Regions from separate parts of the Paraliobacillus zengyii genome, predicted to be linked through region 2. Evidence: riboswitches for the same ligand, from Rfam matches in the RefSeq annotation. Region 2 holds a riboswitch; each other region holds the start of a gene.
The links. A riboswitch is a leader RNA that binds a small molecule or an ion and turns the genes downstream of it on or off. The one in region 2 is predicted to bind S-adenosylmethionine.
Positions count from the first base shown of each region.

Region 1: it holds a riboswitch for S-adenosylmethionine, as region 2 does, so the genes downstream of both, DM447_RS13740 (methionine ABC transporter ATP-binding protein) here and DM447_RS05520 (5-methyltetrahydropteroyltriglutamate--homocysteine S-methyltransferase) in region 2, are expected to answer to the same signal.
Region 3: it holds a riboswitch for S-adenosylmethionine, as region 2 does, so the genes downstream of both, DM447_RS02005 (methionine ABC transporter ATP-binding protein) here and DM447_RS05520 (5-methyltetrahydropteroyltriglutamate--homocysteine S-methyltransferase) in region 2, are expected to answer to the same signal.

Region 1 covers NZ_CP029797.1:2,706,646-2,717,628, reverse strand. The annotation lists gene DM447_RS13810 (voltage-gated chloride channel family protein) at 46-1,320, shown strand; gene DM447_RS13805 (universal stress protein) at 1,427-1,846, shown strand; gene DM447_RS13800 (GtrA family protein) at 2,228-2,677, opposite strand; gene DM447_RS13795 (VLRF1 family aeRF1-type release factor) at 2,789-3,586, shown strand; gene DM447_RS13790 (Fur family transcriptional regulator) at 3,642-4,049, opposite strand; gene DM447_RS13785 (metal ABC transporter permease) at 4,046-4,900, opposite strand; gene DM447_RS13780 (metal ABC transporter ATP-binding protein) at 4,922-5,677, opposite strand; gene DM447_RS13775 (spore coat protein) at 5,835-6,155, opposite strand; gene DM447_RS13770 (hypothetical protein) at 6,171-6,458, opposite strand; gene DM447_RS13765 (arsenate reductase family protein) at 6,648-7,004, shown strand; gene gcvH (glycine cleavage system protein GcvH) at 7,039-7,425, shown strand; gene DM447_RS13755 (toprim domain-containing protein) at 7,556-7,912, shown strand; gene DM447_RS13750 (thioredoxin family protein) at 7,923-8,225, shown strand; gene DM447_RS13745 (TlpA disulfide reductase family protein) at 8,231-8,650, opposite strand; SAM riboswitch class I at 8,775-8,889, shown strand; gene DM447_RS13740 (methionine ABC transporter ATP-binding protein) at 8,985-10,013, shown strand; gene DM447_RS13735 (methionine ABC transporter permease) at 10,003-10,671, shown strand; gene DM447_RS13730 (MetQ/NlpA family ABC transporter substrate-binding protein) at 10,735-10,983, shown strand, end outside.
Region 2 covers NZ_CP029797.1:1,112,613-1,123,595, forward strand. The annotation lists gene abc-f (ribosomal protection-like ABC-F family protein) at 1-1,144, shown strand, start outside; gene DM447_RS18630 (hypothetical protein) at 1,272-1,397, opposite strand; gene DM447_RS05520 (5-methyltetrahydropteroyltriglutamate--homocysteine S-methyltransferase) at 1,553-2,656, opposite strand; SAM riboswitch class I at 2,793-2,891, opposite strand; gene DM447_RS05525 (fructose-1,6-bisphosphatase) at 3,140-5,071, shown strand; gene DM447_RS05530 (YkvA family protein) at 5,154-5,558, opposite strand; gene DM447_RS05535 (DUF3231 family protein) at 5,749-6,756, shown strand; partial or broken gene DM447_RS05540 (ArsR/SmtB family transcription factor) at 6,992-7,237, opposite strand; gene DM447_RS05545 (ATP-binding cassette domain-containing protein) at 7,528-8,514, shown strand; gene DM447_RS05550 (ABC transporter permease) at 8,501-9,319, shown strand; gene DM447_RS05555 (DUF4256 domain-containing protein) at 9,421-9,990, shown strand; gene DM447_RS05560 (copper homeostasis protein CutC) at 10,108-10,800, shown strand; gene DM447_RS05565 (hypothetical protein) at 10,918-10,983, shown strand, end outside.
Region 3 covers NZ_CP029797.1:379,397-390,379, reverse strand. The annotation lists gene DM447_RS02040 (ABC-2 transporter permease) at 1-78, opposite strand, end outside; gene DM447_RS02035 (ABC-2 transporter permease) at 106-771, opposite strand; gene DM447_RS02030 (ABC-2 transporter permease) at 773-1,420, opposite strand; gene DM447_RS02025 (ABC transporter ATP-binding protein) at 1,441-2,286, opposite strand; gene DM447_RS02020 (GntR family transcriptional regulator) at 2,314-2,682, opposite strand; gene DM447_RS02015 (MetQ/NlpA family ABC transporter substrate-binding protein) at 2,806-3,633, opposite strand; gene DM447_RS02010 (methionine ABC transporter permease) at 3,671-4,333, opposite strand; gene DM447_RS02005 (methionine ABC transporter ATP-binding protein) at 4,323-5,336, opposite strand; SAM riboswitch class I at 5,444-5,550, opposite strand; gene DM447_RS02000 (pyridoxal phosphate-dependent aminotransferase) at 5,626-6,813, opposite strand; gene DM447_RS01995 (carbon-nitrogen family hydrolase) at 6,981-7,769, shown strand; gene DM447_RS01990 (DUF4064 domain-containing protein) at 7,834-8,256, opposite strand; gene DM447_RS01985 (ABC transporter permease) at 8,286-9,227, opposite strand; gene DM447_RS01980 (ABC transporter ATP-binding protein) at 9,220-10,140, opposite strand; gene DM447_RS01975 (P-II family nitrogen regulator) at 10,391-10,732, shown strand; gene DM447_RS01970 (ammonium transporter) at 10,751-10,983, shown strand, end outside.

The DNA.
Region 1 (10,983 bases), 1.6 Mb from region 2:
GGAGTCTGTTTATTTGAGGAGGAAATGTAAGTGAGAAACAGTACACTGCATTACATAGAGCGATTTAAAAATAGCTTTCATTTTGTTTCATTAATTTATTTAATTAAATGGATATGCTTAGCTAGTATAGTTGGAACTTTAGCTGGAGCTGCCTCTGCATTTTTCCTTGTTAGCTTAAATTGGGCAGCGACAACGCGTGAATCATATACTTATCTTTTATTTTTCTTACCTTTTGCGGGTGCGTTCGTTAGTTTTTTATATATGAGATTTGGTGGTAGCGCAATTAAAGGAAATAATTTAATTTTAGAAGAAATAAGAGATCGTAAAGAGGGTATTCCACTACGTATGGCACCACTTGTTTTATTTGGTACAATAATGACACATCTGTTTGGTGGTTCAGCTGGTCGAGAGGGTACAGCTGTGCAAATGGGGAGTACGTTTGCTGATTTCACAGGGAAAATATTTCGTTTAGACAGAATAGACCGAAAGATTATTTTAATAGCTGGGATAAGTGCTGGATTTAGTTCTTTATTCGGGACACCATTAGCTGGTACGGTTTTCGGTATAGAAGTACTTGCATTAGGTTTAGTTAGCTATCAAGCATTAATACCAGCATTTTTAGCTAGTATCGTTGGTGATCAAGTTACAAGAGGATTTAATGTTCCGCATGCACATTATATCATTGATAGCATACCAGCATTTTCAATCATAGTGGTATTGAAAGTGATTATTGCGTCAATTCTATTTGGTTTAGCTGCAGGGTTATTTAGTAGATTAACTGGTTTCTTTAAGAAAACATTTAGTAATACGTTTAAAAACCCAATGTTAAAAAGTTTTGTAGGTGGTACAGTCATTATAATACTTGTATACATAATGGGCACAAGAGATTATCTTGGTTTAGGTCTACCTCTAATTGAGGATTCCTTTAATAGCGAAGTAAACCCACTAGCATTTTTGTGGAAGATTATCTATACATCTATTACACTAGGTGCTGGATTTCAGGGTGGTGAAGTAACCCCATTGTTTGCAATTGGTGCAACACTCGGCAATATGTTAGCAGGTATACTAAACCTTCCATTAGGATTTTTAGCTGCTTTAGGATTCATTGCGGTTTTTAGTGGGGCAACTAATACGCCTTTAGCTTGTTTTATTATGGGTATAGAATTATTTGGGGCAGATGCTGCAATATATTTATTTCTTGCATGTATCATTAGCTATCTTTTTTCAGGACATACGGGCATTTATTCATCTCAACAAATAGGAACTTCAAAAAGTCGTCAGCTTATTAAAGATGAAAAGCGGATACTTTCTGATTTGTAACAAAATAAAGTAAAAAATGAAGAATGACTTTAAATGAAAACGTATACAAAACAAGTGAATAATTGGTATAATATAGAGAAGAAAATAATCAATGAGGAGAAATGCTATGTTTAATCAAATCTTACTAGCTTCAGATGGATCTGAACATGCAATTAGAGCTTGTGAAAAAGCACTTGTTTTAGCAGAGAATAATCCACAAGCAAAGATAATTATAGCGTATGTTGTAGATGGTACCACTTCAAAAACAGATGTGTTACACCAGTGGAACTCCATTGATTTAGATCAAAGTCGAAAAGCTAAGTTGCAAATTTCAGAGAGAAAGATTAAAGAAAAAGGTATTGATTATGAAATTAAAATTTTGCACGGTGATCCAGGGCCGTCAATTGTGAAATATGCAAATGCGCAGCAGGTTGATATTTGTGTAATTGGTAGTAGGGGATTAAATGGTTTACAGGAAATGGTTCTTGGCGGTGTAAGTCATAAAGTAGCCAAACGAGCCGAATGCCCAGTCTTAATTGTTAAATAATAACTCATAAGGATAAGATCCTAATCTTATAAAATTCACATTACCTTTCGTCGTAATAACATCAACTGTGACATAAACCGCCATGTTGATTTTCGCTTCGGTCAGTCGCTTTCCGCGGGCAACGCTTCAACTTCCTCGGAAGCAAAATACGCTTCCTGCGGGATTTTCAGCTGTTGCTTTTCACGCAGGAGTCGACTGTCCTACGCTACAATCAATCAGCTTAACCTGAATAGCTGTTGTCATAGCACAATTAAAATTTATGACCAGTAGACCACGTATTAATTTTAACGCCTATCCAGCGTAGGAAGTGAAATTGACTCTATTTTGACGTAGAGGTTGAACATTTTTTTGATAAGCACTAAAAAAGAGTCTGATGTATTTTTATTGTACATCTGACTCTTTTTCTTTTTTGAAAACAAGGTAGCGCATCAGAAAAAAGCTTGCGGTTGAAGATAGAAACATTGCCATTCCCTTAGCAATATTGCGAGCAAGAAGCGACGGGATTGTAATAACAGTTTGGATTGCAAATATATCCATTAAGCCAATAAATGTTCCGTTATTAATTAACAATGCAATAAATGCCTGAAAGATAAACCAGCTTAGTTCCTTTTTGTTGAAGTAAGCACGATGACTAAACGTGTATTTTGTATTCCAAATATAGCTATTAATAATTGCGCACGTGTATGCAAAAGTATTAAAAATAAGTAGTAAATTGGAATCTGTTGTAGGCCAAATCCATAGTAATATATTTAAAAGTGCAATATCCACAACGGCATTGCTGATTCCTATAGTACTAAATTGTAATGCTTGCCATTTAACTTTCTTTGCCATTCGAATAATCGCCTTTCTAGAAACTTTTTTTATACAAGTTTAATAACTCTTTAATTAGGATACAGATAAATAAGCATAATTTCAAATCTAATAAGAGGAGGATTATAGCAAATGCGATTGAATAAAGAACTAAAAGAACTAAAAGAATTAGAATCATTACAAGTGGTAAAACCAGAGGGTATTTTAACGATGTATTTAAATACAGATCCATCAGACCCAGAACAAAGTGGTGGAGAGTGGAAAATCCAACTGAAGAATAGTATGAATAGTTTTGAGAATTACTTAAAGCAAAGTGACGATAAGGAAGAACTAGATAAGTTTAAAAAAGTACGTAAACAAGTGGAAAACTTTATGTTCGAAAATCAAAAAAATCTCAAAAAAAGTGTGATTATCTTTGCCTCGTCAGATCAATCAACATGGTTTGCTGAGATTTTACAATTACGCGTTGAGTCAATGTTTTATTGGCAAGAAACGCCAGTATTAGATCAATTGAAGAATTTGAATCAATCATATCCAAAACTGGGCATCGTTTTAGCACAGCAAAACCAAGTGAAGATTATTGAAGCAGAGCTAGGAAAAATAGTAAATACGGAACTATTCGAGTTAGATCTAGACACAGAAGATTGGCGACAGTTTGCTGGTCCACGAGCTAGCACAAGCGGAAAGAATCTACAAACTGATCTGTTTGATAAGCGATTTGAAGCTAATCAAAAACGTTGGTATAAAAACCTGGCACCAACCTTGGACAAGGTAGCTAAGAATCATAACTGGAAAAAGATTTATTTAGCAGGTGAAAAAGAAGAAGCACTTGATTTGGCTAGTTACATGCAAAAAGAAGTAGATAGTATCTTTTATCAAAATATATTAGATCATGAAGAATCACAGGTATTGGAAAAAGTACTTGCTTAACAAAAAGGGCTTCTCTTACAAAAAATGTAAGAGAAGCCCTTTCAACGTGATGCAGTTACTGACACTCAGGACATCTTCCATATATCTCAAACTTATGATCATCAATCATAAAGTTACTTAATTCTTCTTGTATATCATCCATTGGACAACTTAGAATTTCCTTTGTAACACCACATTCTTTGCAAATAAAATGATGATGATGATGCTGATCACATTTCATGCGAAAAAGCTTTTCACCATCAAGCTCTGTAGATTCAAGAATATCAAGCTGGTCAAATAAATGTAAGTTACGATATATCGTGTCAAAACTAATACCGACGAAATTAGGTTCCATATGTTGTAATAGATCTTTAGCTGTACGATATCGATCTTCATTGGAGAAATAATCTAATATAACTTCACGTTTATCAGTATATTTATAGCCTTTTTCTTTCAACACGGATAACGCTTCTTGTACTTTCATATGATCGCCTTCCTTCTAGTGAAATAATCCCATGCTTTTTTTAGACCAATTGTAATAAGTAAAATAAAAATAGAAGTCATAACAATCGTACCACCAGGCGGGATTTCAAAGTAATATCCTGTTACTAATCCTATAATAACAGATAATTCACCAAAAATGACAGAATAAAATATTGTTTGTTTAAACCCTTTGGCAATTCTAATACTCGCAGCAACAGGTAAGGTCATTAAAGCTGAAACGAGTAAGACACCGACAATTCGTATAGACGCTGAAATGACAAGTGCAACTAATACAATAAATATGAAATGGATTCGTTTTGCATGAATTCCAGATACTACCGCATGCTCTTCATCAAAAGAAAGCATAAAAAGCTCTTTGTAAAATAATATTATTACGAAGAGAACAATAATGGTAATGGTTAAAATACTCCATAGGTCGTTACGACTAACAGCTGATACAGACCCAAATAAATAACTATATAAATCCGTATTAAATCCATCTGCAAGGGAGATGAAAATGACACTAAGGCCAACACCACCAGATAAAATAATAGGTATTGCTAATTCTTGGTATGCCTTGTAAACACTGCGCAGGCGTTCAACAAACATCGATCCTATAACAGAAAAAAACATCCCAGAATAAAATGGGGAGATAATGGCTAATCCATATTTCTTTTCCATTAGTAAACCAAAGGCAATGCCACCTAAGGTTACATGAGATAACGCATCAGCAATTAACGATAGGCGCCGAACAACGACAAATGTTCCTAGTAATGGGGCAATGAAGCCAATTAGTAAGCCGGTATAAAAGGTGTTTTGTAAAAATTCATACGTAAAAAATTGCGTGAGCATAAGTACACTTCCTTAACTAATTTAATGCTGATGTGTGACAAGGTTTAGATCATGACCATAAAAGTGCGATAATTCTCTATCAGTCAAATTTGAGAATGATTTCGTGTCTCCGTGAAAATGCAAGGATTTATTTAAACAAGCAATACCATCTGCATGCTCAGTCATTGTTCCTATGTCATGTGAGACTAATAATAGTGTAATATTATTTTCTTCATTCAGACGATGCAGTAAGCCATAAAATTTTTGAACATTTTCAGTGTCAATTCCTACTGTTGGCTCGTCAAGAATCAATAAGGCAGGATCACTTACTAGAGAGCGCGCAATAAATATACGCTGTTGCTGTCCACCTGAAAGATCGCCAATGTTTCTATTGATATAATCTTGCATCCCAACCATTTTAATTGCATTTACAACCTTTTGTTTATCTGCTTTTTTAAAGAAGTGGAAATAACCTAATTTAGCAGTAATTCCTGTAGAAACAACTTCTCTTACTGTTGCAGGAAAACCTCGATTAAAACTATTTGCTTTTTGTGATACGAATCCAATTCTACTCCACTGTTTAAAGTCGGTAATATTTTTGTCAAAAAGTTTTATCGATCCTTGTTGTGGCTTTTCAAGACCGAGCAATAGCTTTATAAGTGTCGTTTTCCCACCACCATTTGGTCCAACAAGACCTAAAAAAGCACCTGTATTAATTTCTAGATTAATATCTTTTAATGCATGTTTATTATCATATGCAAAGCTAACATTCTCCATTGTTATAAGTGGTTTGGACAATTTATGAACCCCCGATTCTCTTACAAAATTCACTATAGCCTATTGTATCTTAATGATTGCATTTTGTAAATAAGAATAATTACGTTTTAAGTATGCTGTAAGTTAGGCGAATTAAAAAACGTGCTTCTCCATTAGGAAAAGCACGTTTTTATTAAGATTAATGGACTGGAAATTGATTAGTGTAACCACTATATTGTTGATTTGCTTGCTGAATTTTTTGTTGATCAGCTTTATCTATGCTATACCAACCATTTTTGAACATCAAATTATACAAATTTCTCTGACAATCTTGCGTTTCATTAAAAATAGCTAGTAAATCCTGATAAAACGTTTGATTACTGGCTTCGTTTAATGCAATACTGTATGATTGTGTCATATATTTTTCTGTAGATAACATGTCATTAATAAAGTCGCGGTCATTCATTTCAGGTGTTTTGTTAACTTGTGTTTCAGGGTTCTGAACCTTTTGCTGATTCATATCTTATCCTCCTTATTATTGCATCATTGAATTTGGTTGTTGATTTGTATGTTGTAAAATCTTTTGATAATGTTTTTGGTGCATCTGACAGACTTGTTCCAAAGCAGATTTGAGCTCAGGGATAGTGCATTGTTCAGCAAAAAAATGTGCCTTTTTTGTTGCATTTAAATTCCATGACATCATGTCAGTTAAATATAATAAGTCTTTTGAAGATACAACAGTAGGTGGTTGTTGCATAATTTGACCAGTTTGAGCAGGGTTCATATTTGTTGCTTGTTGTTGCTGTTGCTGTTGCTGTTGCATATGTGGTGTCCTCCTTTTAATTTGTGCATTTGTAATGTCACCATTACTAATGAAATTATACAGTGATGATTTAGAGGCATACTACTAGTCAGGTGTGCATTTTTCTTATATACTAATAGGAAATAATCAGGGTTTATAACAATTAAAAGAGGTTATTATGATAAACTAGAAATAAAGGAGTGACATACAATGACGATTACTTTTTATGCATATCCAAAGTGTGGTACGTGTCAAAAGGCAAAAAAATGGCTTGAACAAGAACAAGCTGCGTATACTGAAATACATATAGTAGAAAACCCACCAACCAAAGAACAATTACGTTCGATTATATCTAAAAGTGACATGCCAATTAAAAAGTTTTTTAATACAAGTGGTTTAAAGTATCGAGAGCTTGGATTAAAGGATAAGTTATTGGATGCAACGGATGAAGAGAAATTGGACTGGTTAGCTTCTGATGGCATGCTTATAAAACGACCATTAACAACTGATAATGAAAAGGTTACACTAGGATTTAAACTAGAAGAATTTGAACAGACTTGGAAATAGGTTAATTTAAAATACATTTATGGAGGTAGTTAGAGTGAGTTTACCAAAAGATTTGCGTTATTCCGAAGAACATGAGTGGGTTAAAGTAGAAGGAAATAAAGTACGAATTGGTATAACAGACCATGCGCAAGACGAATTAGGTGATATTGTATTTGTAGAATTACCTGAAGAAGGTGACGATATAGAGTCAGATGAGCCATTTGGTAGTGTAGAATCTGTTAAAACTGTTTCTGAGTTATATGCTCCAATTAGCGGGAAAGTGGTTGAAGTAAACGAGGAACTCGATGATAGTCCTGAATTTGTTAATGAATCTCCATATGATAAAGCGTGGATGGTTGTAATAGAACCAAGTGATTCATCTCAGATTGAGGCATTAATGACTCCAGAAGAATACCAAGCAATGATTGAAGATGACGAATAATTAATTATTGCATGTTTTTTTTCCTTTTTCATACAATATTACAGACAGTATAAGTTATAATCCCTTGTTACAAATGCAGTAACAAGGGATTACTTGTAAATAACGTTAATTAGTAAAGTAGGTGAAGCTCATGTCTTCAAATGATACTAAAAAGATCATTATTGTTGAAGGACGTACAGATAAAAAACAAATCGAAAAATTAATTGACGAATCAGTTACGATAATTTGTACAAATGGGACGCTGGGTGTTGAGAAGATGGAAGAGTTAATACTAGATTATGACTTAGACAATCGAGACGTTTTTATCTTGGTTGATGAAGACCATTCGGGTAATAAATTACGAAAGCAATTATCAATAGAATTACCACACGCAATACACATTTTTATTGACAAGACTTTTAGAGAAGTTGCAGCAACCCCAGAATTAGAACTAGCGACAGCATTATTAAGTAGAGGAATTACTGTAAACCCTAGTTATCTTATGTAAGGTGGGAAATATGATACCAATAACGCGTGAAACAATACGTACAGTAGTGCAACCAGATAAAATGATTTTTATTTATACCCCTTTTTGTGGAACGTGCCATTTAGCGAGAAGGATACTAGAAGAAATTGAAGAAGCTTCAAATGGAGCTGTTATATTTTATGAGCTAAATGCAGGTTTATTTCCTGAGGTGATGCAACAAGAAAGAATAGAAAGTGTTCCTTGTCTATTGATGACCAATAATGGAGAGCCGAGTAAAATATACTCGTTCGAATCGTTAGGTAAGTTAAATAATTTATTACATTCAAATCGCTGAACCTATCATTTAGGCATGATATTACCTACTGCTGTAACGATATCTAAGAAATTGGCTTTATCATTAAATTGTTTATAAATAGTTCCGGTTGAATCAATTAATACAGTAGTTGGAACACCCTGACATTGATATAAGTTATATATTTCTGTTCCTTTATCCATTAAAGTTGGCTGTTCCAAAAATTCTTTAGTGAAATCTACAGCTGCTGATTGATCGCGTTCTCTACCTGTAACATTAATAGTCAACATTTTCACTTTTGGATTGTCTAGTGATCGGTAAAGTTGTTCCTTCTTTGGTAAGTCGATGCTACAATCTAGGCACCATGAAGCCCAAAAAGTAAGAATAATGATACTGCCAAGGTCATCGTGTAAATGATAATTACCTTCTTTATTTAAATAGGGTAATACAAAATTTGGTGCTAACATTTAAATCATCCTTTTAATAGAATATTGCTATTATTCTAACACATTTTATGGCGTTAAAATATGTTGACATTGATTATTAGCATATGCTAAAATTACATTTAGTTAAAATAATTACATACATTATCTCTTATCAAGAGAGGTGGAGGGACTGGCCCGATGAAACCCGGCAACCGTTAAACATTTATTTGTGTTTAAAAAGGTGCCAATTCCTGCAGAGCAATTGCTTTGGCAGATGAGAGAACAGGAAAGTTATATTCGCCAGCCAAAAACGCGTCTTTCTGTTCTCTTGAACAGAAAGTCGTGTTTTTTAATTTGTGTAGAAAGAAGGAATAGTATGATATCAATTCAACACTTGTCAAAAGTTTATAAAACCAAATCTTCAACTATTCAAGCAGTAGATGATTTAAGTTTAAATATAGATAAAGGCGAAATATTTGGTGTAATTGGATATAGCGGAGCTGGTAAAAGTACCTTTATCCGTTTAATAAATCGACTGGAGGAACCATCAACTGGCGATATAATTATTGACAATCAAAAAATAACGTCATTATCTAAAAATGAATTAAGACTTTCACGTCAAGAAATTGGAATGATTTTTCAACATTTTAATTTGTTATGGTCAAGAACAGTTCGAGATAATATTGCCTTACCACTAGAAATAGCTGGTTTATCAAGGCAAGAGCGTTATAAGCGTGTTGATGAATTAATTGGACTTGTTGGTTTGACAGGCAGAGAAGATGCATTCCCATCGCAATTGAGCGGTGGTCAAAAGCAACGTGTTGGCATAGCAAGAGCTCTAGCTAACAATCCAAAAGTACTTTTGTGTGATGAAGCAACCTCAGCACTTGATCCAGAAACAACAGACTCTATTCTTTCTTTATTAGTAGATATTAATCAAAAACTTGGTTTAACTATTATCCTTATTACACATGAAATGCACGTTATCCAAAAGATTTGTCATCGTGTTGCAGTAATGGAAGAAGGTAGAATTGTTGAACAAGGTGATGTAGTAGAGGTTTTCTCGCATCCGAAACAGGGTGTTACGAAGAAATTTGTTGAACAAGTTATGGGGAAACCGGATGATGAAGTTACAGAAGAAACATTAATAAAGTCTGTTACAAAAGGAAAGGTTTTACGTTTACACTTTGTTGGTGAAACAGCAAATCAAGCTGTTATAAGTCAAGTTGCTAAAAGGTTTGATGTGGAAGTAAATATCTTGCACGGTAACGTTAAGCAAACGCAGGCAGGGGCTTACGGTACCTTATTTGTGAATGTAATAGGTGAAGAAGAAGTAATAGAAGAAGCACTAAGATTTATTACTTCTACATCTGTTGAAGTGGAGGTGAAAAATAATGCTAACTAATCCATTTCCGAACGTTGACTGGATGGATCTATTATTTGCAATGGGTGAAACATTCTATATGACAATGCTTGCTTTAATTGGAACCTTAATTTTTGGTGTTATTTTAGGGTTATTATTATATCTTACAGCGAATGACGGCATTTGGGAAAATAAACTATTGAATTTCATTGTATCGTCAATCGTTAACGTTTTTCGCGCGATTCCATTTGTTATTTTGATATTATTACTTATTCCATTTACTGATTTTCTAATTGGAACGATACGTGGTCCCAATGCGGCTTTGCCAGCTTTAATTATTGGATCAGCACCATTTTATGCTAGGTTGGTGGAAATAGGTTTAAGAGAAGTGGACAAGGGAGTAGTAGAAGCAGCTAAATCAATGGGTGCAAAAACAACAACAATTATTTATAAAGTGTTGTTAAAGGAATCCACTCCAGCACTCGTTTCAGGTTTAACGGTAACAGCTATAGCCTTAATTGGTTACACCGCAGTTGCCGGAGTTATAGGTGCAGGTGGTTTAGGTGACTTTGCTTATTTCCATGGATTTATGCGTAGAGACTTTGATGTTGTTTTTGTTTGTACAGTCTTAATTGTAATAATTGTATTCATCTTCCAATTTATTGGTGATGCGATCACCAATAAAATGGATAAAAGGTAACCGTTAATAATACCCACTATGTTGGGAATTATATATAAAACAAAAAAAGGGGAGCAATGCAAAATGAAAAAACTTGTAACATTAATATTGTTAGTATCTGTTGGGATTATATTAGCGGCATGTGGAAACGGAGATTCAGAGGACAATGTGATTAAGGTCGGTGCAACAAGTGTGCCACATGCTGAAGTTTTAGAGGAAGCTCAACCATTATTAGAAGAAGAAGGTATAACATTAGAAATCGAACAATATACAGATTATAGTTTACCAAACCAGGATTTAGTGGATGGCACAATTGATGCTAACTACTTCCAA
Region 2 (10,983 bases):
AGATGCTGTCACAACAAAGATATGGTCTATTGAAGATAGTGAATTCATCGAGCATAAAGGCAATTATTCGAGTTATATGGCATTTCGTGAACAGAAACGCCTGACCCAGCAACATGAATATGCGAAACAACAGAAAAATGTGGAACGAATTGAAAACCAAATGAAAGAGCTCACTTCTTGGTCGAGTAAAGCACATGCTCAATCGACAAAAAAAGAAGGCTATAAAGAACATTATCGTGTCAAAGCAAAGCGTATGGATAAACAAATAAAATCAAAACAAAAGCGTTTGGATAAAGAACTCGAAAAAGCAAAAGTAGAGCAGGTGAAGCCAGAATACGATGTGCAGTTTTCAATTAGAGCGAACACAAAGGTTGGGAAACGATTTTTAGAAGTGAAAGGTTTAACAAAGAGATTTAGCGATCGAACGCTATTTAAGAATGTAAATTTCACAATTAAGCACGGGGAGAAAGTTGGATTAATTGGTCCGAATGGTAGTGGCAAGACAACCTTTTTAAAAATACTGGTTGGTGACGAGCTGTCTGAGGGCGAGGTATGGCTTTCACCTGCTGCGACGATTGGTTATTTAACACAAGAAGTCTTTGACCTACCACTTGAAAATACGCCAGAACAGCTATTTTTTAAAGAAACGTTCGAAGCAAGAGGAAAAGTACAGAATTTAATGCAGCATTTAGGCTTTACTGCTTCCCAATGGCGAGAACCAATCCTTCATATGAGTATGGGCGAACGTGTGAAGTGCAAATTAATGGTCTATATACTAGAGGAAAAAAACGTACTAATTCTCGATGAGCCAACCAACCATCTTGATTTACCATCACGTGAACAACTTGAAAATACATTAGCAGATTACGATGGTACACTACTCGTTGTATCACATGATTCGTATTTTCTCGATAAAACAACAAACGAGAAACTTCTTTTTTCAAACGAAAGTATTGTGAAACAATCGAAAGAAGCAAGCAATCGTCAAGAAAGTGAGCCAGATAAATTGCGTCTAACACTCGAAACGGAAAGACAAGAAGTGTTAGGGAGGCTCAGTTTCATGACGCAAAAAGATAGTGAATATCAAGAACTTGATGAAAAATTTAATCAACTTACAAGTCAAATCAATAATCTTTTATCCTAATTGAATCGTCCGTAAGACTCTTGGATAGCAATTGCTATCCTTTTTTTATTTCGATTAAAAGGCATTTGCTGAAAAAACAGAAATTTCTCACCTATCCAGTCTTTCTAATAATTGAATAATTTCTTTGTTATGCTACAATTTGTAGATCACTATTCTTTTTCATTTGATAAATCCATTTCAAAAGGAAGATTATTGCTAAAGGAATCCCAATATATAAAACAAAAGTAACAAATAAAACAAATATGTTTATCATAGAATCACCCCCAAGTTAAAACTATTGTTATAAGATCCTATCTACATAGTGAATTAAAAACAATCGAGTCGTCAAGTATTTTTGAAAAGGAGATGCTCGCTGTTTGATATGCCAGTCTATATAAAAAGAGCGCCCACTTGGGACGCTCTACTAGCTTATTTCCAAATATCCTTCGATACATCTACAATATGCTTCAACTTGTTCCATTGCTCTTCTTCTGTTAAAAGATTACCATGGTGTGTCGAAGCAAAGCCACATTGTGGACTGATACATAATTGATCAAGTGGTACGTATTTAGAAGCTTCTGCTACTCTAGCTTTTATTACTTCTTTATCTTCTAGTTCACCAGTTTTAGATGTGAAGACGCCTAAAACGACACGTGGTCCATCGTTTGGAACATTTTCTAATGGTGCAAAACTACCAGAACGCTCATCGTCATACTCTAAGAAGAAGCCATCTACCGCTTCATTAGCTAAAAGCTTAGGAGCAATCAGATCATAACTTCCGGTGAAAGCCCATTTTGAACGGTAATTTCCACGGCATAAATGCGTTGTAACTACTAAATCTTCTGGTTTTCCTTCTAATACACTGTTAACTACGTGTAGAGCCAAGTCAATTAATTTTTCTCTTGAATGGATTCCTTCATTAAATGGGATATCTGGTGAAGAAAGTCCTGCAATGTAAACATCATCTAACTGTAAGTAACGAACTCCTGCATCGTAAAAGGCATTGATTGCATCACGGTAGGCTGCAATTACGTCTGCTGCGTAGTCGTCGATATTAGGATAAATACTTTCATTTAGAATTCCGGCATTGAATAATTGATTTGGACTTGGAATTGTTAATTTAGCAACTGCACGTCCACCAACAATCTCATTAAAAATTTTGAATTCCTCGATATGTGGGTGGTTGGGATTAAATGCAACTTTTCCAACTACACGTACGTCATAGCGCTCTGTTTCTTCGCCTTTAAATTGGAAGCCTTGGTCAGGTACATAACCTTCAACACCAATTAAGTGCTCTAAGAAGTCTGTGTGCCAGAATCTACGTCGGAATTCACCATCTGTTACAGCTTCTAGTCCAACCTCGATCTGCTTATCAACAATACGTTTGATTTCCTTGTTTTCTATTTCGTGTAAATCTGCTTGACTAATTGTTCCCTCAGCAAGTTGCTTACGTGCTTGATGAATACTCTCCGGTCTTAGTAAACTTCCTACATGGTCTGCTCTAAATGGTGCTTTTGTTGCTGTTTTTGTCATTTTAATTCCCCTCTTCCGAATTGTTTTAAGATGACAAACAAACTTGATCCATACGCGACATTCCTTAGGAAGAACGTTAAATAAAAAGTAAAAACCCCTTCTTGTGAAAAGAAGAGGTTTGAATTAACGATTTCTCCTCTTATCTTCAGCAATACGCTTCTGGATTTAGCACAGTACTTGTTAGTCTGCTGCTGAAGCTTCAAAGGGCCAGTCCCTCCACTTCTCTGGATAAGATTTATTTGTTTGTAAATATCTTAATTTTGAGAATACTATTGTTTGCGATACTTGTCAAGATGAATTTTTAAAGATAAAGGAAAAAATTAGAATACCTAGGAAACTAAACGTTTGATTAAAAATTCTGATAGTTTATGCTATGCTGTAATAGTAACAAAAATGGAAGCAGATTTTTAAAAATCCTGGAAGAGAAATTAGTGTGAGAGAATGCTGGAAAAATAATAATGCAATTTGAAAGGAGATGCAAATATGAATAAAAAATTTCTGGATTTACTTGCTCAAAGTTATGATAGCGAAGAAAAAGTGGTAACCGAAATTATTAATCTGGAAGCTATTCTTAATCTTCCAAAAGGGACAGAGCATTTTGTGAGTGATTTGCACGGGGAATACCAAGCCTTTCAACACGTATTACGAAATGGTTCAGGCAGGGTCAAAGAGAAGATAAAAGATCTATTTACCGATCAATTATCTGAAAAAGAAATCAATGAGTTTGCTGCATTAGTTTACTATCCAGTAGAGAAATTACAGTTAATCAAGAATAACTTTGACAACGATGAAGCATTACATAGATGGTATCGAGAAATAATTGAGGATATGATGGAACTTATTGCTTATGCGTCTTCTAAATATACACGTTCGAAGTTACGAAAAGCATTGCCTAAACAGTTTGTTTATATCATAGAAGAACTCTTGTATAAGACAGATGAATTCATCAACAAGAAAGAGTACTATACAAAAATTATTCAACAAATTATCTCCCTTGGTCAGGCTGATAAACTAATTATTGGTCTTAGTTATACGACACAAGAACTCGTTGTTGATCATTTACATGTAGTCGGGGATATTTATGATCGTGGACCAGAACCAGATAAAGTGATGGATACACTAGTTAACTATCATTCTGTCGATATTCAGTGGGGGAATCATGACGTACTATGGTTAGGCGCTTTCGCTGGATCGAAGGTTTGTCTTGCTAATATTATTCGTATTAGTGCGCGGTATAACAATTTAGCGATTATTGAAGATGTCTATGGGATAAATCTTAGACCGCTACTCAATCTTGCGGAGAAATATTATCAGGATAATCCAGCCTTTAGACCAAAAGTAGATGCTGGGGATAAACTATCGGATCATGAACAATTACAAATAACCATGATACATCAAGCGATTACAATGATTCAGTTCAAACTGGAGAGTCCGATCATCAAGAGACGTGCCTACTTTGACATGTCAGAAAGACTGTTGCTTGAGAAAGTAGATTATGATAAGGACGAAATAACAATTCAAGGAGAGACTTATCCACTGGAAAATAGCTGTTTTGCAACAGTTAATCCAGATAAACCGGATCAATTGTTAGCAGAAGAAGAAGAAGTGATGAACCGCTTATTATTTTCTGTTCAGAAGTCAGAAAAGTTTGCCCGCCATATGCGCTTCTTGATGAAGAAAGGTAGTCTCTATTTAAAATATAATGGAAATTTATTAATTCATGGCTGTATTCCATTAGATGAAGAAGGAAATATGGAGGAAATGGTTATTGAAGATAAGACCTACGCTGGTCGTGAACTGTTTGATATTTTTGAATATTACCTACGTGATGCGTTTGCTCATCCTGAAAAGACAGACGATTTGGCAACGGATATGGTCTGGTATTTATGGACAGGTGAACATTCATCCCTCTTCGGAAAAAAAGAAATGACAACCTTTGAGCGGTATTTCATCACGGATGAGGTAACGCACAAAGAGAGGAAGAACGTTTACTACCATTTACGTGAGAACGAGGATACATGTCGAAAAATTTTAGCGGAATTTGGACTTAATCCAGACCATGGCCATATTGTAAACGGGCATACACCAGTAAAAGAAATTGACGGTGAAAATCCTGTTAAGGCAAATGGCAAACTGATTGTAATTGACGGAGGCTTCTCCAAAGCATATCAATCAAAAACAGGAATAGCAGGATACACGTTATTATATAATTCGTATGGGATGCAACTTGTTGCCCACAAGAAATTTAACTCAAAAGAAGAAGTACTAGCAAATGGTGCAGATGTGTTATCCGTTAAAAGATTAGTAGATAAAGAATTAGAGCGAAAAAAGGTAAAAGAAACGAATGTTGGAGCGGAATTGTTACAGGAAGTCGAAATGCTTCATAATTTGATGGCTGACCGTTATATGAAGTGATCGAATAGGTGGAAAAAGAAGAAGGGGACAAGAAGAAATAAAACCTTGTCCCCTTTGTATTATATGTGGGTCAGAGTGTGTCTTAATTAATTTTTAAATCAATTGCGGACGTGTCCACTTTGTCTCCAAACCATTCTTTTAGCTTGTCTTTTGCTTTTAACTTAATTGGGTCGTCGATATACATAGCTACTTGGAATAAAGCAAATCCGAGTGCACCAAGATCATCTGTGTAACCAACGCCGGTAAAAAAGTCTGGAATTAAGTCTAAGGGTAAAATAAAGTAACCTAAAGCACCAATAATGACAGCTTTTACTTTGGTAGGTACTTCCGGTTTCTGAAGCGTATAATACAACAGTAATACAGCATAAACGACAGAAGAACCAGCCTTCTTAGCAAACTTCGCTAACTTCCCCCAAAATTTATCATCAGAATAATGTTCACTGTTTTTTTGTATTTCTTGTTCTATATTTTCAATTGTTGGTTTCATCGTTTATTGCCCCTTTAAGTACAGTATACGCTATTATTTTACCTTTGTGAAGTTCATTATAGTTGAAGAAAAACAAGCTAAGTATGCTACAGAATATTTTTTACCGTTGTTGAAAAAGAATGAGTAAAATATTGAATAAATATATAACCCTATGCTAAACCTAAGACAAAATATCTTAGGAGGAGATTATATGCCAGAAAAATCAGCAATTACGTCATCTGAATTAGGTGTATTATGGCTTACATATCAGGAAAAAACAATGATATTACGTATGTTAGAATATTTTATAGAGAAAGCCGATGATGAAAAAGCCAAGGACATTATGAATAATCTATATGAAGAGATTGACAAATATGTTGGTATCTTAACAGAAACGTTACGAAATGAAGGGGCTGTAATACCAATTGGGTACACTGCTCAAGATGTTAACAAAGAGGTACCGAAATTATATGATAATGGTTTTGACATCATGTTTGTTCGCCTATTACAAGAAATTAGTATGGGGCTTCACTCATTAAATATAACTATGTCTTATCGGGAAGATATTGTACTGATATTAATAGATCTAACTGCCATTACCCAAAAGTATTACAACCTTTGTACACAATATTTGCTTGAAAAAGGCTTACTTGTTAAATCTCCTCATGTTACAATGCCAAAATCAGTTGAATTTGTTAAAGATAAGCACTACTTGAGTGGATTCTTAGTTAATCCAAATAGCGGCAAACGTTCATTAAATACAGTCGAAGTTGCACAAATTCATCATTCGATTGAAGCAAATATCACTGGGCTTCAAATGATTACAGGTTTTGCTCAATGTGCAAATAATGTAGAAGTTAAAAACTACTTTAATGATGGTGCTGAACTTGCTAAAAGTATGGTAAAGGAATTAAGTGAAGTCTTACTGCAAAGCGGTGTACAATCTCCTCAAACTGCAGGTGGTAATGCCACCCGTTCAAGAATAGCACCATTTTCCGATAAGTTGATGATGTATTGCACAAGTCTTTTTTGCAGCTTTTCTATGGGAAGTGGTTCAATAGGTACTGCTTTTAGTTTACGAAATGATTTACCAGCTAAAATGACTATTTTTATGAAAGATATATTTGAATATGCTCATAAAGGTGGAAAAATTATGATTAAAAATGGTTGGATGGAAGAACCACCACAAATGGAAGAACGGAACCAATTGTTGAAGTGAGTGATATATGGTGAAGGATTTAGCTTTATCCAGAGTTCGATTAGTTTCTAAATAGAAGTTTATGTAACAGTTGTGTATTCCTTTTTTTAGAGATTAAAGTTACTCTTTTAAATAATTTTAATTTAGTGATTATACATTTATTTACAATAGAAATATAAAGAGCCATTGATGTTACAAACATCAATGGCTCTTTATTTCAGAACATAGTTTCTTCGTTTCGTCTATAATATGTCTATTGGCCATGGCGAACAGATTCGAGATGCCCAGTTTTCCGCATCATATTCAAGTAGCGTGAAATCTTAGATTGAGAAGCTTTTGCTTTTTCTTGAATATCACCGACACAAACGCCACCCTCAATACATACCTCCTTTGGAAGATGAGCCTGTTGTTTTGGGAAATGCTTCTCCGGCTCCTTCAACCACTGTAAAATGTTAAGCCGTGTTTCATTTGACAATACTTTAAATAATTCTATTTGTTTCATAGGCGTATTATATATCGAACTATTTCGATATGTAAATCATTGGACTTGTTCCTGAGTTCTATCTTAACCCCAAAGTCCTCACTTTGTTCATTACAGGATATTGGTTAGAAAGCAAATATGATTTGTGTAAAGTGTTTGATATCAGCTGGGATGGAACAGTATTCTTTGATATGATATTGTTAAATGCAATTAAGTGAAGGGAAATTTACCATCTTAAACATAGATCATCTTTTAACCAGGAATGGAATAAACATATCTCTAGATTAGTGAAAATAAAAGGGGGCTAGCTGATGAATAAGAACATAAATAAATATGCGGTGGAAGCAACTAATCTCACGAAAATATTTGGGAAAGATCGTGCGGTGGACAGAGTTAGTTTAAAAGTGCCAAAGGGAATTGTTTATGGTTTTCTTGGACCAAATGGTGCTGGAAAAACGACCATGATTCGCATGCTTGCAACATTATTGAAACCTAATGAAGGGAAAGCTAAAGTGATGGGCTTTGACCTCAATCAGGAATCGGATTCTGTTAGACAATCAATCAGCTTGACTGGCCAATTTGCTTCTGTTGATGAGGAGTTGTCGGGGAGAGAGAACTTAATTTTTATCGGTCGTTTAGTAGGTTTTACGAGTAAAGAGGCTAAAAAACGAGCGGATGACTTATTAAAGGCTTTTAAATTGGAGGATGCTAGTAAACGTCAGGTCAAGAAATATTCTGGGGGAATGCGTCGTCGAATTGATATTGCTGCAAGTATTGTTACATCACCAGACCTGCTTTTCTTAGATGAACCAACAACTGGACTTGATCCTAGAAGTCGTAACCAAGTGTGGGATATTATTCGTGCTTTAGTAAAAAACGGTACGACTGTTTTTTTGACAACACAATATTTAGAAGAAGCGGATCAATTGGCTGATTTAATTGGTGTAATTGATCAAGGTAAATTAATTGCAGAAGGAACGAGTAAAGAATTAAAAGCTTCTATTGGTGCTGGAAGCTTAACGGTACATTTTGACAATGGTAAAGAATTAGAAAAAGCTAAAAAGATCTTTGAAGAACAGCTTAATCAATCTCCAGAAGCAAACTTGAGAGAAATATCTTTAACAGTTCCTATAAATGAACACGCAAAAGCTACAAAAGCGATAGGGGAATTGGCAAATGCTGCTATTCAAATTAAGGAATTCTCAATGAGTCAACCTAGTTTGGATGAAGTTTTCCTCACTTTAACTGGAAAATTACGAGAGAGCGAAGTAGGGGACGAAGCAAATGGACAAACATGATCCAAAATCTTTTGAAGAAGGAATAACCAAAATAACACGCCCAAAAAAACCGAGTGCGATTAGCGCTTCGATTACTTTTGCTTGGCGGGCGTTATTACGGATTCGCTACGTACCTGAACAACTATTTGATGTGACGATATTCCCTGTCATTTTTCTACTAATGTTTACCTATTTATTCGGTGGGGCGATTTCCGGTTCTACTGGTGACTATTTAGACTTTGTCCTACCTGGAATTCTTGTTATGACTGTGTCGATGATTACGATGTACACCGGACTGGATCTAAATAAAGATATTGAGAAAGGCGTTTTTGACCGCTTTCGTTCCTTACCGATCTGGAGACCAGCCGTATTAGTAGGTGCACTGGCCGTTGATGCTGTTCGCTATTTAATTGCGTCCACGATTATGATCACGCTTGGATATATTTTAGGTTTTAGACCAGAAGCTGGATTTATCGGCGTTGTCTTGGGTGTTTTGTTGCTGCTTTTCTTCGCATTCAGTCTTTCTTGGATTTGGACGATGCTCGGAATTGTCGTACGTACTGAAAAAGCGCTTATGGCAATGAGTATGATGATCTTATTTCCATTAACTTTTTTAAGTAGTGTATTTGTAGACCCAACAACTATGCCTAACTGGTTACAGAAATTCGTTGAAATAAATCCAATTACCTTTGTCGTTGATGCCGTACGTAGTTTAATTCATGGTACGGTTGCAATAAACGACATCTTGATGGTGATGTATATTTCAATTGGATTACTCCTTGTGTTTGGACCTTTAACGATGTACTTTTTTAGAAACAAGAATTAATACTTACTAACGTATTGCGAACAGTGCAAGTCACGTTCGCAAATTAGTGTAAATTGAATTATATAATAGCTTAAATAAAATTAAGAAGGTGGGCGACTAACATGACAAAGAGTAATAAAAAGGAATTGTCACTAGAACAACGTCAAGAATTACTGAGCATACTGAAAGATCGGTTTGAGAAAAATATGGATCGTCATAAAGATCTTGAATGGGAGAAAATTCATGAGAAGCTTGATGCTAATATTGAAAAGCTCTGGTCGCTTAATGAAATGGAAGCAACTGGTGGGGAAGTCGATGTTGTAGGGTTTGATAAAGGTAAGGATGCATATATCTTTTTTGATTGTGCAGTAGAAAGTCCTAAAGGTCGCAGAAGTGTTTGTTACGACCTTGAAGCCCTGGAGTCAAGAAAAAAATATAAACCCGAAAATAACGCTATCGATATGGCAAATGCCATGGGGATAGAACTTTTGACTGAGGAAGAATACCGAGAGCTACAGAAACTTGGGAATTTCGATATGAAAACGTCTAGCTGGGTGAAAACACCTGCGAATATTAGAAAGCTTGGCGGAGCTATCTTTTGTGATCGACGTTATGATACTGTCTTTATGTACCACAATGGCGCAGATTCCTACTATGGTGCAAGGGGTTTCCGTGGCTCACTAAAGGTTTAAATTTTGTGTAAATAGATAAAATTAAAATGGAAATCCTCCTAATACTGATGTAAGAAGCGTCATAATTTGGAACGAAATCCTTTATAATCGAGTAACAGCCAAAGAGGAGTTATGGAAATGATAGAATGTATTGTGGAGAATGAAAATGATGCACGAATAGCAGAAGAATTAGGGGTTGATAGACTCGAGCTAGTCTCAGCTATTCAGTTGGGTGGTTTAACTCCATCGTATGGAACAATTAAAACAACGCTAAAAAATGTGCGAGTTCCGGTTCAAGTTATGATCAGGCCGCACAACTATGGTTTTATTTATAGTCCAGCCGATAAGGAAGCAATGAAGGAAGATATTGCTATGTTATACGGTATGGGCCATTACCGAATTGTGATTGGGGCACTTGATCAGCATAAAAAAATAGATACAGATTTTCTTACTGACATATTTAAAGAATTTCCAGATCTAAATGTAACATTTCATCGAGCATTTGATGAAGTTGAAGATCAATTGGAAGCTTATCAAACATTAGTGACTTATCGGAATAATATTAAGAGAATATTAACTTCCGGTGGTGCAGATAGTTGTGTGGAAGGCATTGGCTCGTTACAAAAATTAGTTCAATTCCAACAGCAAGTAAATGGTCCGACAATACTGCCAGGAAGTGGTGTGAAATTAGACAATTTGCCAGCATTGCATGATGCAATAGGAGCTGATGAATACCATTTTGGTAGCGGTGTTAGAAAACAGCATTCATTTGAAGCAGGTTTTGATGAGACGGTCATTGAAGGCATTAAGGGGGTACTATCTGGTAGATAAATATATGCAGTTGTTAATTATAACACTGCTCATGTTATAATTAACAACTTAAGCTAATGATAATGGAACGGACGCCAAGAAAAGCCTCCGTCTAGTAAAATATGGAGGTGTAAGAGAATGAATAAACGATGGACAATTGATAAAATTAAGACATTTGTTGAGAACAATTCAGATAATAAGTTG
Region 3 (10,983 bases), 730 kb from region 2:
GAAAAAAAGCGTACTTAAAAGCACCATGTCGCGATACTCTTTCCAATGCATTTTGATATAAGATCGAAAAAAAAGCATCTAATCCCCCCTACTAACTGACATTCCCTAAATCTTACGCTTCAGAATCTGTTCAGACCAAAACATGGAACCTAGATATAATAAGACCACAACTATAAAAAACACGAATGGTGAAAGAGGTATGGTGTCATAAAAATACTTCATTGTCACTTGTTCTATTTGTTCTTTGCGGACAAATTCAAACTGTTGATTTGCAAGTTGATCCATTTTATACATACCAAACACAAAACAAATTCCAAAGATAGCCAGTATTGCGTTCGACATAACCTTTGATGAAAACAGATATAAGACTGGTATAATAATTACAAATATCAGTAAAACTAGACTAAAGATTGTATAGATATCTACCCACTTATAATCATAAACAGAAAGAACTATATTTGTCTGTGAAGATTTATATTGTCCACCATTAATAAGAAAATATAGTGACAAAAAAATCACTACTTCTATAAATACGTAAATATAGCGACTTCTTACTAACAATGAATGACCTATCGGTAAACTCTTCATGAAAACATTAACTTTATTATGATTTTCATCAATGAATAATTGGATTACTAAAAACACAATCGCAAAACAGAGAAATAATGTCGATGGTACTAGAATTATTAAAAAAGCAGACAAAAGGAATAATTTCATACTAAGCCAAAAATCTTTCTTCCACAATGACACGAGTCTTCTCAAAAATAACATGTTAACGCAACCTTTTTTGTAATAATCGACTGGATAAGTGGATCGATAAATAATAGCTACTGGCAGCAATCACCGCTATGACTGGAAGACCTTGAAATGGCATTATTTCTCTAATAAAGGGAGGTAACAAAATGGTTTGATTATCGAAGTAAATCCAACCATCTTGCACCTGAAAAACCACTTCAAATACTGTTATAGAGAAAGTCAATAACAACAAGAATTGAATCGTTAAAGCTAGATAAAGCGACTTAAACAAATAAAATAACGGTACGAGTACTGCAGTCATTCCTAAGACAACAGATAGTATAATAATGAGATCTTCCCATTGATAATGATAAGGACTACTAATATTCAGAGTGAAATCAAATATAAGTGCTATCCCCCATTGAAAGACCAATAAAAAAATTGCTAACAATAATATGAACAGGTAACGTCCTTTAACAATAGCTAGCGATGTAATTGGTAAACTTGTGTTAAAAACCTCTATCTTCGTTTTACTATCGGAATAAAATAAACTAATTATTATCGAACCGATTAAAAGAAAATAAGTGAATTCCAATATGAAACCCATACCTAATATCGGTAAAACTAACATTCCAACTAAAACTGATCTATCAATATAATAATCTTTCATTACTAAAGAAAACATAATCTCACCTCTCCAAATTATTACCTTTTCTCTCTCGTCATCAGATACATAATATCTTCTAAGGAGGCTTTTTCGATTATCATCTCACTTGTTTCAAACTCTCTAGGATCACCTTGTAATAGACCGATAAAACCTTGTGGGGTTTCTTCTAGTCCCAAAAATTCTTTACGAATATCAGCATCTAGCATTTTAATTTCACCTTTAATAAGATGAAATTCCTCTTCAATTTCTATCATGCTTTTTTCTAATTTGATTACACCATCATCAATAAAAATAATATGATCAGCAATACGATCTAAATCAGTTGTAATATGGGTTGAGAAAAAAATAGTTCTTTTTTCATCAGTCATTAATTCTTGTAAGATATCCATCAATTCTCTCCGAAAAATGGGGTCTAGTCCTGCGGTTGGTTCATCCATGATTAATAAATCAGGATCATGTGCTAAAGCAAATAATAGTGATGTTTTCATTTTCATTCCTTTTGAAAAATGCTTCAGCTTTTTTTTCAATGGTAAATCGAATTCCGAAAGATATTCCGAGAATAAACGATCGCTCCATGTATCATATAACGGTGCAATAAAAGAGCGCATGTGATTAATCGTAAAGTTTTCATACATATACAATTCATCATATACAAACCCTATTCTTTGCTTTGTTTTTGGATCAGTATTAGGGGCCCCAAATAAACTAATTTCTCCTTGGTTAGGTTTGATAATGTCCACAATAAGTTGAATCGTCGTTGTTTTCCCACTTCCGTTACGACCAATAAATCCAGTTACATAACCGTTTGGTATTTTAAAGTTAAGGTCTCTAATTGAAAAATCGCCCATTCTTTTTGTTACACCTTTTAATTCAAATGGCTCCATATGGCTTCCACTCCCTTTTCAACAAAATCATTCAAAGAATAACGTAACCCGTTCGATAATCGCTTCTTTTGTTAAACCTAATTGTTTTGCATCTTCTATCACTTTTTCTAAATCATTTTCTATTTCTCTAATCTTCCATTCCTTTAATACGTGTGACTGTTGACCAGATACAAACGTTCCTTTCCCAACTGACGAGATAAGAAATCCTTCTTTTTCTAAATCTTCATAAGCACGCTTAGTTGTAATAACACTAACCTGTAACTGCTTTGCCAAAATACGCATAGACGGCAATGCATCACCCTCTTTAAGTACTTCCTGATAGATTTGATTTCTTATCTGTTCCTTTATTTGTTGAAATAAAGGTTCCTTACTTGTATTAGAAAGAACAACATTCATCTGTATCGCCTCAAATTATCATTATTGTGTATATACTATAGATACAATATATACACTAAGCAAAGAAGTGTCAACTTATTTCCACAAAAAAAGAACACCTAATTAAAGGTGTCCTTCTTGTTATTATTCGGCTGTCATCCATTCAGGTTTCCCAAATCCTTGAAACTCTTCGTCGATAATAGCTTCAAATTCATCGGATTCAATTACTTCTTTAATATCTTGAACATATTGCGCATCTAAATCTTCTGTATTTACAACAACACGATTTCGGTAATCATCAGGCATATCCTCTAACGCTAAAGCGTCTAATAAATCCATATCAGCAGCTAATGCATAGTTACCAGGAACAGCTGACAAATCTTCACTTTCTACTAGACGTGGTAATTGAGCTGCCTCTACTTCAACAAAATCTAAATTCTTTGGATTTTCAATAATATCATTTACAGAAGCACTTAATGGATCAACTTCCTCACTGATTGTAATGACACCTTCATCTTGTAGCATTACTAACGTTCTTGCCAAGTTTGTGGGATCATTAGCAATAGCAATCGAACTGCCATCTTCAATTGCATCAATACTATCAAATGTTTCTGAATATAACCCCATTGGTGCTGTTGGAACAATAATAACCTCAGATAAGTCTAAATCATTTTCTTCAGCAAAAGCTTCCATATAAATCTTATGTTGGAACAAGTTTGCATCTAACTCGCCATTAGCTAATACTTTGTTTGGTTGAACATAATCCGTAAATTCTTGGTTTGTTACTTCGTAGCCCTTTTCTTCTAAAAGTGGAGCAATTGCTGTTGTCACCATATCACTATATGGCCCTACTGTTGCACCAAAATCAATTGTTTTCTTTTCTCCATCCGCACTATTTGACTCCTCTTCTGAACCACATGCTGCTAAAATTAAAATAAACAATACTGATATAAGCGCTACTATCTTTTTCATTGTTTTCTCCCCCTGTAAAATTAGTTTATATTTTTTCTCAGCGTTTATTTACTGCTTTTGCAATAAAGTCGCCAAGGTACTGCATAACTTGTACTAAAACGATTAAGACAACAACTGTCGTGAACATTACCGTATTATCATAACGATAATAACCGTAACGAATAGCTAAATCACCGATACCACCGCCACCGATCGTACCTGCCATTGCGGAATAACCAACCAGACTAATAGCCGTAATCGTTAAACCACTAACTAAACCCGATTTAACTTCTGGTAATATAATATCTTTAATAATTAACCAAGGTGAAGCACCTACTGCAATAGCAGCTTCGATCACCCCTTTATCAATATCACGTGCTGCAGATTCGACAATTCTCGCATAAAACGGAATGGCGGCCACGGATAACGCGACAGAAGCTGCAAATGGACCTGTTGTTTTTCCAAGTAACCAATCGGTAAACGGAAATAGAAATACGAGTAAAATAATAAACGGTATTGATCGAATTAAGTTAATGACAATACCTAAAACTATTTTAATAACGCGGTTTTCTAAAAAGAGCCCTTGATCTGTTACAAATAATAAAATACCAATAGGTAATCCTAATATGATAGCGACTAACAATCCTATACCAACCATTGTTAGTGTTTCAAGAAAAGCTACATTTAATTCAGGTAATATTTCAATAATCCTATCGAGCATGTTGGATCACCTCCACCTGTTTTAAGCGTTGTTCCAAATAAGTAATTGCTTCTTTAACCTCTGCAGCATCCCCAAGCAGTTCCATAATGAATATTCCTAAAGGTGTTTCATTAATATATTCGACCTTTCCATGAAGAATATTACCACTAACTTTAAAGCGTTGTAACATATCGGAAACAACGGGATCGCTAGCTAAGTCTCCCCTAAATTGAAGCTGTAATATTGTACCTTGACACGTTGCAAGGAGCTTTTGAGGCAACTCAAAATTTAATACGGTATCAATAAATTGTTTTGTTAATGCTTCCTTAGGATTAGAGAAAATTTCATATGAGGAGCCGCGTTCTATCATTCTACCATCTTGCATAACCGCACATTTATGACATATCTCCTTGACAACCTCCATCTCATGTGTGATCAACACAATTGTAATACCAAATTCTTTATTAATCTTCTTCAACAATGCAAGAATCGATTTCGTGGTACTAGGGTCTAAAGCAGAAGTTGCCTCGTCACATAGCAATACCTTTGGATTATTCGCTAAAGCTCTCGCAATACTTACACGTTGTTTTTGACCACCACTTAATTGTGCAGGATATTGATTTGCTTTATCCGCTAAACCAACAAGATCCAATAATTCTAATACTCTTGTTTTACGTTTCGCTTTTTGTATTCCAGCTGCTTTTAAAGCAAACGCAACATTTTCAAAAACTGTCTTTGCTGAAGCGAGATAAAAACCTTGAAAAATCATACCAATCGATTGCCTAGCTCGCCGTAATTCATAAGACGATAATTGCAATAAATCAACATCATCAATAATTATTTTTCCTGCGGAAGGACGTTCCAAAATATTAATACAACGCAACAAGGTACTTTTTCCAGCACCACTATACCCAACAATGCCGTATATTTCGCCTTTTTCAACGTGCATCGAAACATCGTCTACACCAATAACACTATTCTTTTTCGACTTAAATACTTTACTAACATGCTCTATCGTAATCATCTTTCTCACCTCTCTTTATCTAACGTTTATGCAGCTTCTTACCAGGATCTAAAAAAACTCCCTTTCGTTTTCGCGAAAGAGAGTTGAATTGATTGTGTAAACGTCAACCCTTATCTTTCAGAACGAAAAACATTCTGCAGGAAGTAGCACCACTCCTATTGGAAGGTTGCTGTGACATCAACGGGCCTGATCCCTCTGTCACTCTGGATAAGATATAATGCATATTATTATTAAGTTAGCTTATATATTAATAGTCGATTGATGATTTGTCAACCGGTAATTACCTGGGTTATATATCGTGATTTTGAAACACTTCTAACTTACCAATTCTTTCCGCGGCTTCTTTTAAACGATCAGGTTCCGCTAACAAACCAATTCTAACGTAGCCTTCACCCATTTCACCAAAACCGTTACCTGGGGCAACTGCTACATGCGCTTTTTCTAATAAAAGATCAGCAAATTCCTCAGATGTAAAACCTCTTGGTACAGCTAACCAAACAAAAAAAGATCCTTTTGGCGCCTTTACATGCCAGCCTATTTCATTTAATTTTTCAATTATTACATTCCGACGTTCTTCATATATACTGACTAATTTTTCTACTTCTGATTGATCAGCCAACAATGCCTTTGTTGCTGCTTGTTGCACAGCCCCAAACAAACTCATAAACATGTGGTCTTGAATCAAATTTAAACTTTCGATAACAGAAGGGTTGCCAACTGCAAATCCAGCACGCCAACCAGCCATATTATATGTTTTAGAAAGTGTATACATTTCTATCCCAACATCCTTCGCGCCTTCTGACTGCAGGAAACTTTGCGATTTTTCCCCATCAAAGCCTATTGCACCATAAGCAAAGTCGTGCAAGACACAAATGTCATGTTTCTTGGCAACCGCAATTGTTTCATCAAAAAATTCTTCTGATGCTGTTGCTGCCGTAGGATTATTTGGATAGTTCAAGAACATTAATTTAGCTTGATCTAATTGATCTTGATTTAATGCTTCATAATCAGGCAGAAAGTTATTTTCTTCTTGCAATGGCATAAATACAGGCTTGGCATTGGCCAAAGCTATGCCGGACATGTAGTCTGGATAACCAGGATCGGGCATTAAAGCAATATCTCCTGGATTTAATAGGCATTGACTTATTTCTACTAAACCTGCTTTTGTTCCAAAGAGAATCGCAACTTCTGTTGATGGATCAATATCAACATCAAACTCTCTTTTATAAAAGCTTGCGATAGCCTCTTTAAAAAATTCTTGCCCTCGAAATGGCGAATATTTATGATACTGCGAATTATCTACTGCGACTTTTAATTCTTCTACTATATGTTGAGGGGTAGGTAGATCTGGATTACCCTGTCCCAAATTTATCACATCATAACCTTGATTCACCATATGTTGCACTTTTTGCACTAAACCTGCAAAAAATTGTTTTGGTAATCGTTTCAGCGTTTCCGATTGTTCGAAGTGTTGCATACAAATTCACTCTCCCATAATTAAACCATCAAATATTAATTTCTAATCTTAGCTATTATTTGTCTTTTTGTAAAGCACTAACTTATAATTGAATTGACAGCATAATTGCTCGGTGGGATAATACAGCTGTTAAAATCCCTACTCATAACTAGGAGTGAATAATTCAAATGACATTATCAATTGCTTTATTTCAAATAGATATAATTTTTGGTGATCCAGAAGCAAATCAAAAAAATGTTAGAAACTTTTTCAAGGAAATAGACGAAAAAAAAGTTGACGTTATTGTGCTTCCAGAACTATGGACCACTGGTTACGATCTTACAAGATTGGATGAAATTGCTGATCCTAACGCAGAGGGGTCGATCGCATTTTTATCTGAATTAGCTCAAAAATACCAGGTGAATATAGTTGGAGGATCGGTTGCAAAACAGACCGACAAAGGCGTGACAAACAATATGCTTATTATCAATAGAGATGGTAAATTATTAAAGGAGTATGAAAAGGCACACCTTTTTCGTTTAATGAATGAAGAAAAGCATCTAATTGAAGGAAAAACAAACGGTTCATTCGAGCTGGAGAACGAATCAAGTGCTGGCGTTATTTGCTATGATATTCGTTTCCCTGAATGGATTCGCACACATATGCTTAATGGTGCTAAAATGCTTTTTGTTGTAGCAGAATGGCCTTTAGCACGGATCGATCACTGGAAGGCATTATTGATGAGTCGCGCAATTGAAAATCAATGCTTTGTAATAGCTTGTAATCGTGTTGGTTTAGATCCTAATAATCAATTCGGAGGGCATTCGATGATTATCGGACCGTGGGGAGAAATGATTATGGACGCAGGAGAAGTTGAAGGTATCTATTATGGAGAAATTAATTTAAAAGATGTAGATAAAGTTCGTGATACGATTCCTGTTTTTTCTGATCGCAGACCAGATATGTATCGATTATAACTATATAACAGAAAAATGAGAGGGAAGAATGTAGTTGCATTCTTCCCTCTCATTTATTACTATACTAGACAATCAGTTGTTTTGGTTTACGAACTAGACACATAATTCCTGCAATCAGATAGAAAGCTCCCGCAATAACACCTGTACCTAACGAAATAACCGCTACAAGAACTGCTGTTACAATAAACATAATCCCAGCTACTTTAGGTTTTTTATTCCCTCTTAATAAAACCATTGCAACGACACCAACTGCTATCGCTAGAATTGAACCGATCAATAGTATGATACCCGTTGTACCAAATGAATCAAGAAAGACTTGATAATCAGGCAATTCTAATTCAGGACTTTGTGCCATCATATCGTCGTAAAATCCCCTTGCTACATCCTCATTACTTTGTAACCAAACAATAATCCCACCAATTACAGCAAGAAAACCATATGCTAACGCTCCAATAATTCCTATTACTACTTCTGCTGTACGCTTCATCTAAAACATTCCCCTCTTTTTTCTTTATTTTAATGCCCTGCAACATCCCGTTTTGTAAAAGAAAACCAAGATGCAACTAAAAAAATAACATAATAAACTAATAAAATAGTAATAGAAAATGATAGACTCATTCCTTCTAGCATTTGAGTAGCACCCTCACGATATTGACTTAAGTCTGTATTTGCAAATAATATATATTTTGCAAAGCCATAGTCCGACGCAAAAGCAACAATCAAATTACCTGATAACATTAGAAATATCGCAAATCCAATTGCCATACTAGCATTGCGAAAGATTGTTGAGACCATGAGAGCAAATGTCGTCATCATTACTAAATTAACCATTTTATAACCAAAACCTTGCACAACTCCAGACATTAAATTCACTTCATTATAGCCACCATACTCATAAACGACCGTTGAAGGATTAACACCATTCATACCGAACAAAATTGCGCCCACTATCCACGAAAAGACAACTAAAAAAACAAGTAGTGTTAAAGCATAGAATAACACAGTAACATATTTAGCAGCCAGTATTTTCAAACGTGTAACAGGCCTTATTAACAGTAACTTAATCGTACCCCATTGAAATTCATTTGCTAATATACCTGCAGCAACGATAATAGTAAACAAACTAAGCAACATCGATAACTCAATGTTTTCATAAACAAATTGCATCGCACTATACTCAACAGGTGCAATATCATTCTCTAAATGATACATATTTTTATCAACATCTATGTAGACCGCTGATTCAGCATACTCTTCAGTCTCTGTTGTAGCAATTTCTTCTTGCATTTCCGCACGCCAATCATCACTATATTCTCTCGTTACATTATCATCCATGAAACGGGTAAGAAGTCCTCCTGCCAAAACAATGATAGCCAATAAACCAATCATAATCCATGTTGCCTTTTTTGCATATAGTTTCATATTTTCATTTCTTATTAGTTGTATAAAATTAACCAATTGTATTCTCTCCTATCAAAGCCATAAATTTATCCTCTAGATTTGTTTTATGCGCTTGAACGTAATAAATATTAATTCCTTCTGTCGCTAACTCTTTAACAATATCAGGTATAGATTTCCTATCAATAGATAAAATCAATGTCTCCTTATCTCTATTCACTTCTATTTCAAATCTACGTTCTATAAGTTCTTTAGCTTCTATTAAAGGTTCAGCCACAATATGAACTACTTGAACATCTTCATGATTACCTTCTTCATTAACGTTATTTATTGCAATTAACTCGCCATTTTTTATAATGCCAATCCGATCACACATCATTTCCATCTCAGCTAACATGTGGCTTGACACGATTACAGCTACGTTTTCTTCGGCTGCTAATTTGCGAATATAATGTCTAATTTCTTTAATACCTGACGGATCCAATCCGTTAGTTGGCTCATCTAATATTAAAATAGATGGTCGATGCAATAGAGCTTGCGCAATTCCTAAGCGTTGTCGCATTCCTAGAGAATAGCGACCAACCTTCTCTTTAATTGCATGTTCTAAACCGACAAGTTGGATAACTTCCATTATTCTATCTTCTGTCACACCAGGTACCATTCGTGCATAATGCACTAGATTCTTCCATCCACTCATAAATGGATACATCTCTGGATTTTCAACAATTGCACCCACTTCTTTAATTGCGTTTTTAAATTCAGATTTAATGCTCTTTCCCTGAATTAATACTTCACCGGAAGTTATTTTCATTAAACCGACCATCATTCTGATCGTTGTAGTCTTACCAGCACCATTTGGTCCCAAAAACCCAAAAACTTCACCTGGATAAATCGAAAAGTTCAAATTCTTAATAATTTGTTTCTTTCCTATCGTTTTTCTTAATTCAATTAATTGCATTGCTGGCTCTGTCATTTATATCCTCATCCCTTCTAAAAACAGTACTTAACAACTAATACGGTAAAAACATCCATTTCGTTTCACATTGCATTAAATATTTTTAAAAGTCGTTCTTAAGACCTATGAAATCCTTTGAAATCGTTTACTTCAAAATTTTCAAAAAATTTGCTAAAAACACTTGATATTTTCTTTGTAAGACATTATGATAATAAACATAACTTAATATGTTAAATAACCTTACACAATATTGAAAGGAGGATTTTAAATGAAAAAAATTGAAGCGATCATTCGTCCAGAAAAGTTTCAAGAACTACGCGACAAATTATCAGAGATTGGTATTGGGGGCTTAACCGTTACGGAAGCAGCAGGTACTGGTAAGCAAAAGGGACAAACAGGGGTTTTTCGCGGCACAACATTTCAGATACAATTACTCCCTAAAATTAAATTAGAATTGGTTGTTCCAGCAACACAGTTAGATGAAATAGTTGATCTAATTATTGCTACATGTAGTACTGGGAATATAGGTGATGGTAAAATATTTGTCTATCCAGTAGAAGACTCTATTCGTATTCGAACTGGCGAACGCGGTAAAGAAGCAGTTCTATAAAAAAGAGGAGGATTTTATATGCTTAAGAAAAGTGCACTTTTATTTTTTCTAGTTTTACTTATCGCATCACCTGCATACGCAGCGCCAACAACAGAGTCTTTACAACTATCTGTTGACCTTGTTTGGGTGATGTTAGCAGCAATCTTGGTATTCTTTATGCATGCTGGATTTGCAATGGTAGAGTCAGGATTTACAAGATCTAAAAACTCTCTAAATATCATCATGAAAAACTTCTTAACAATTAGTATCGC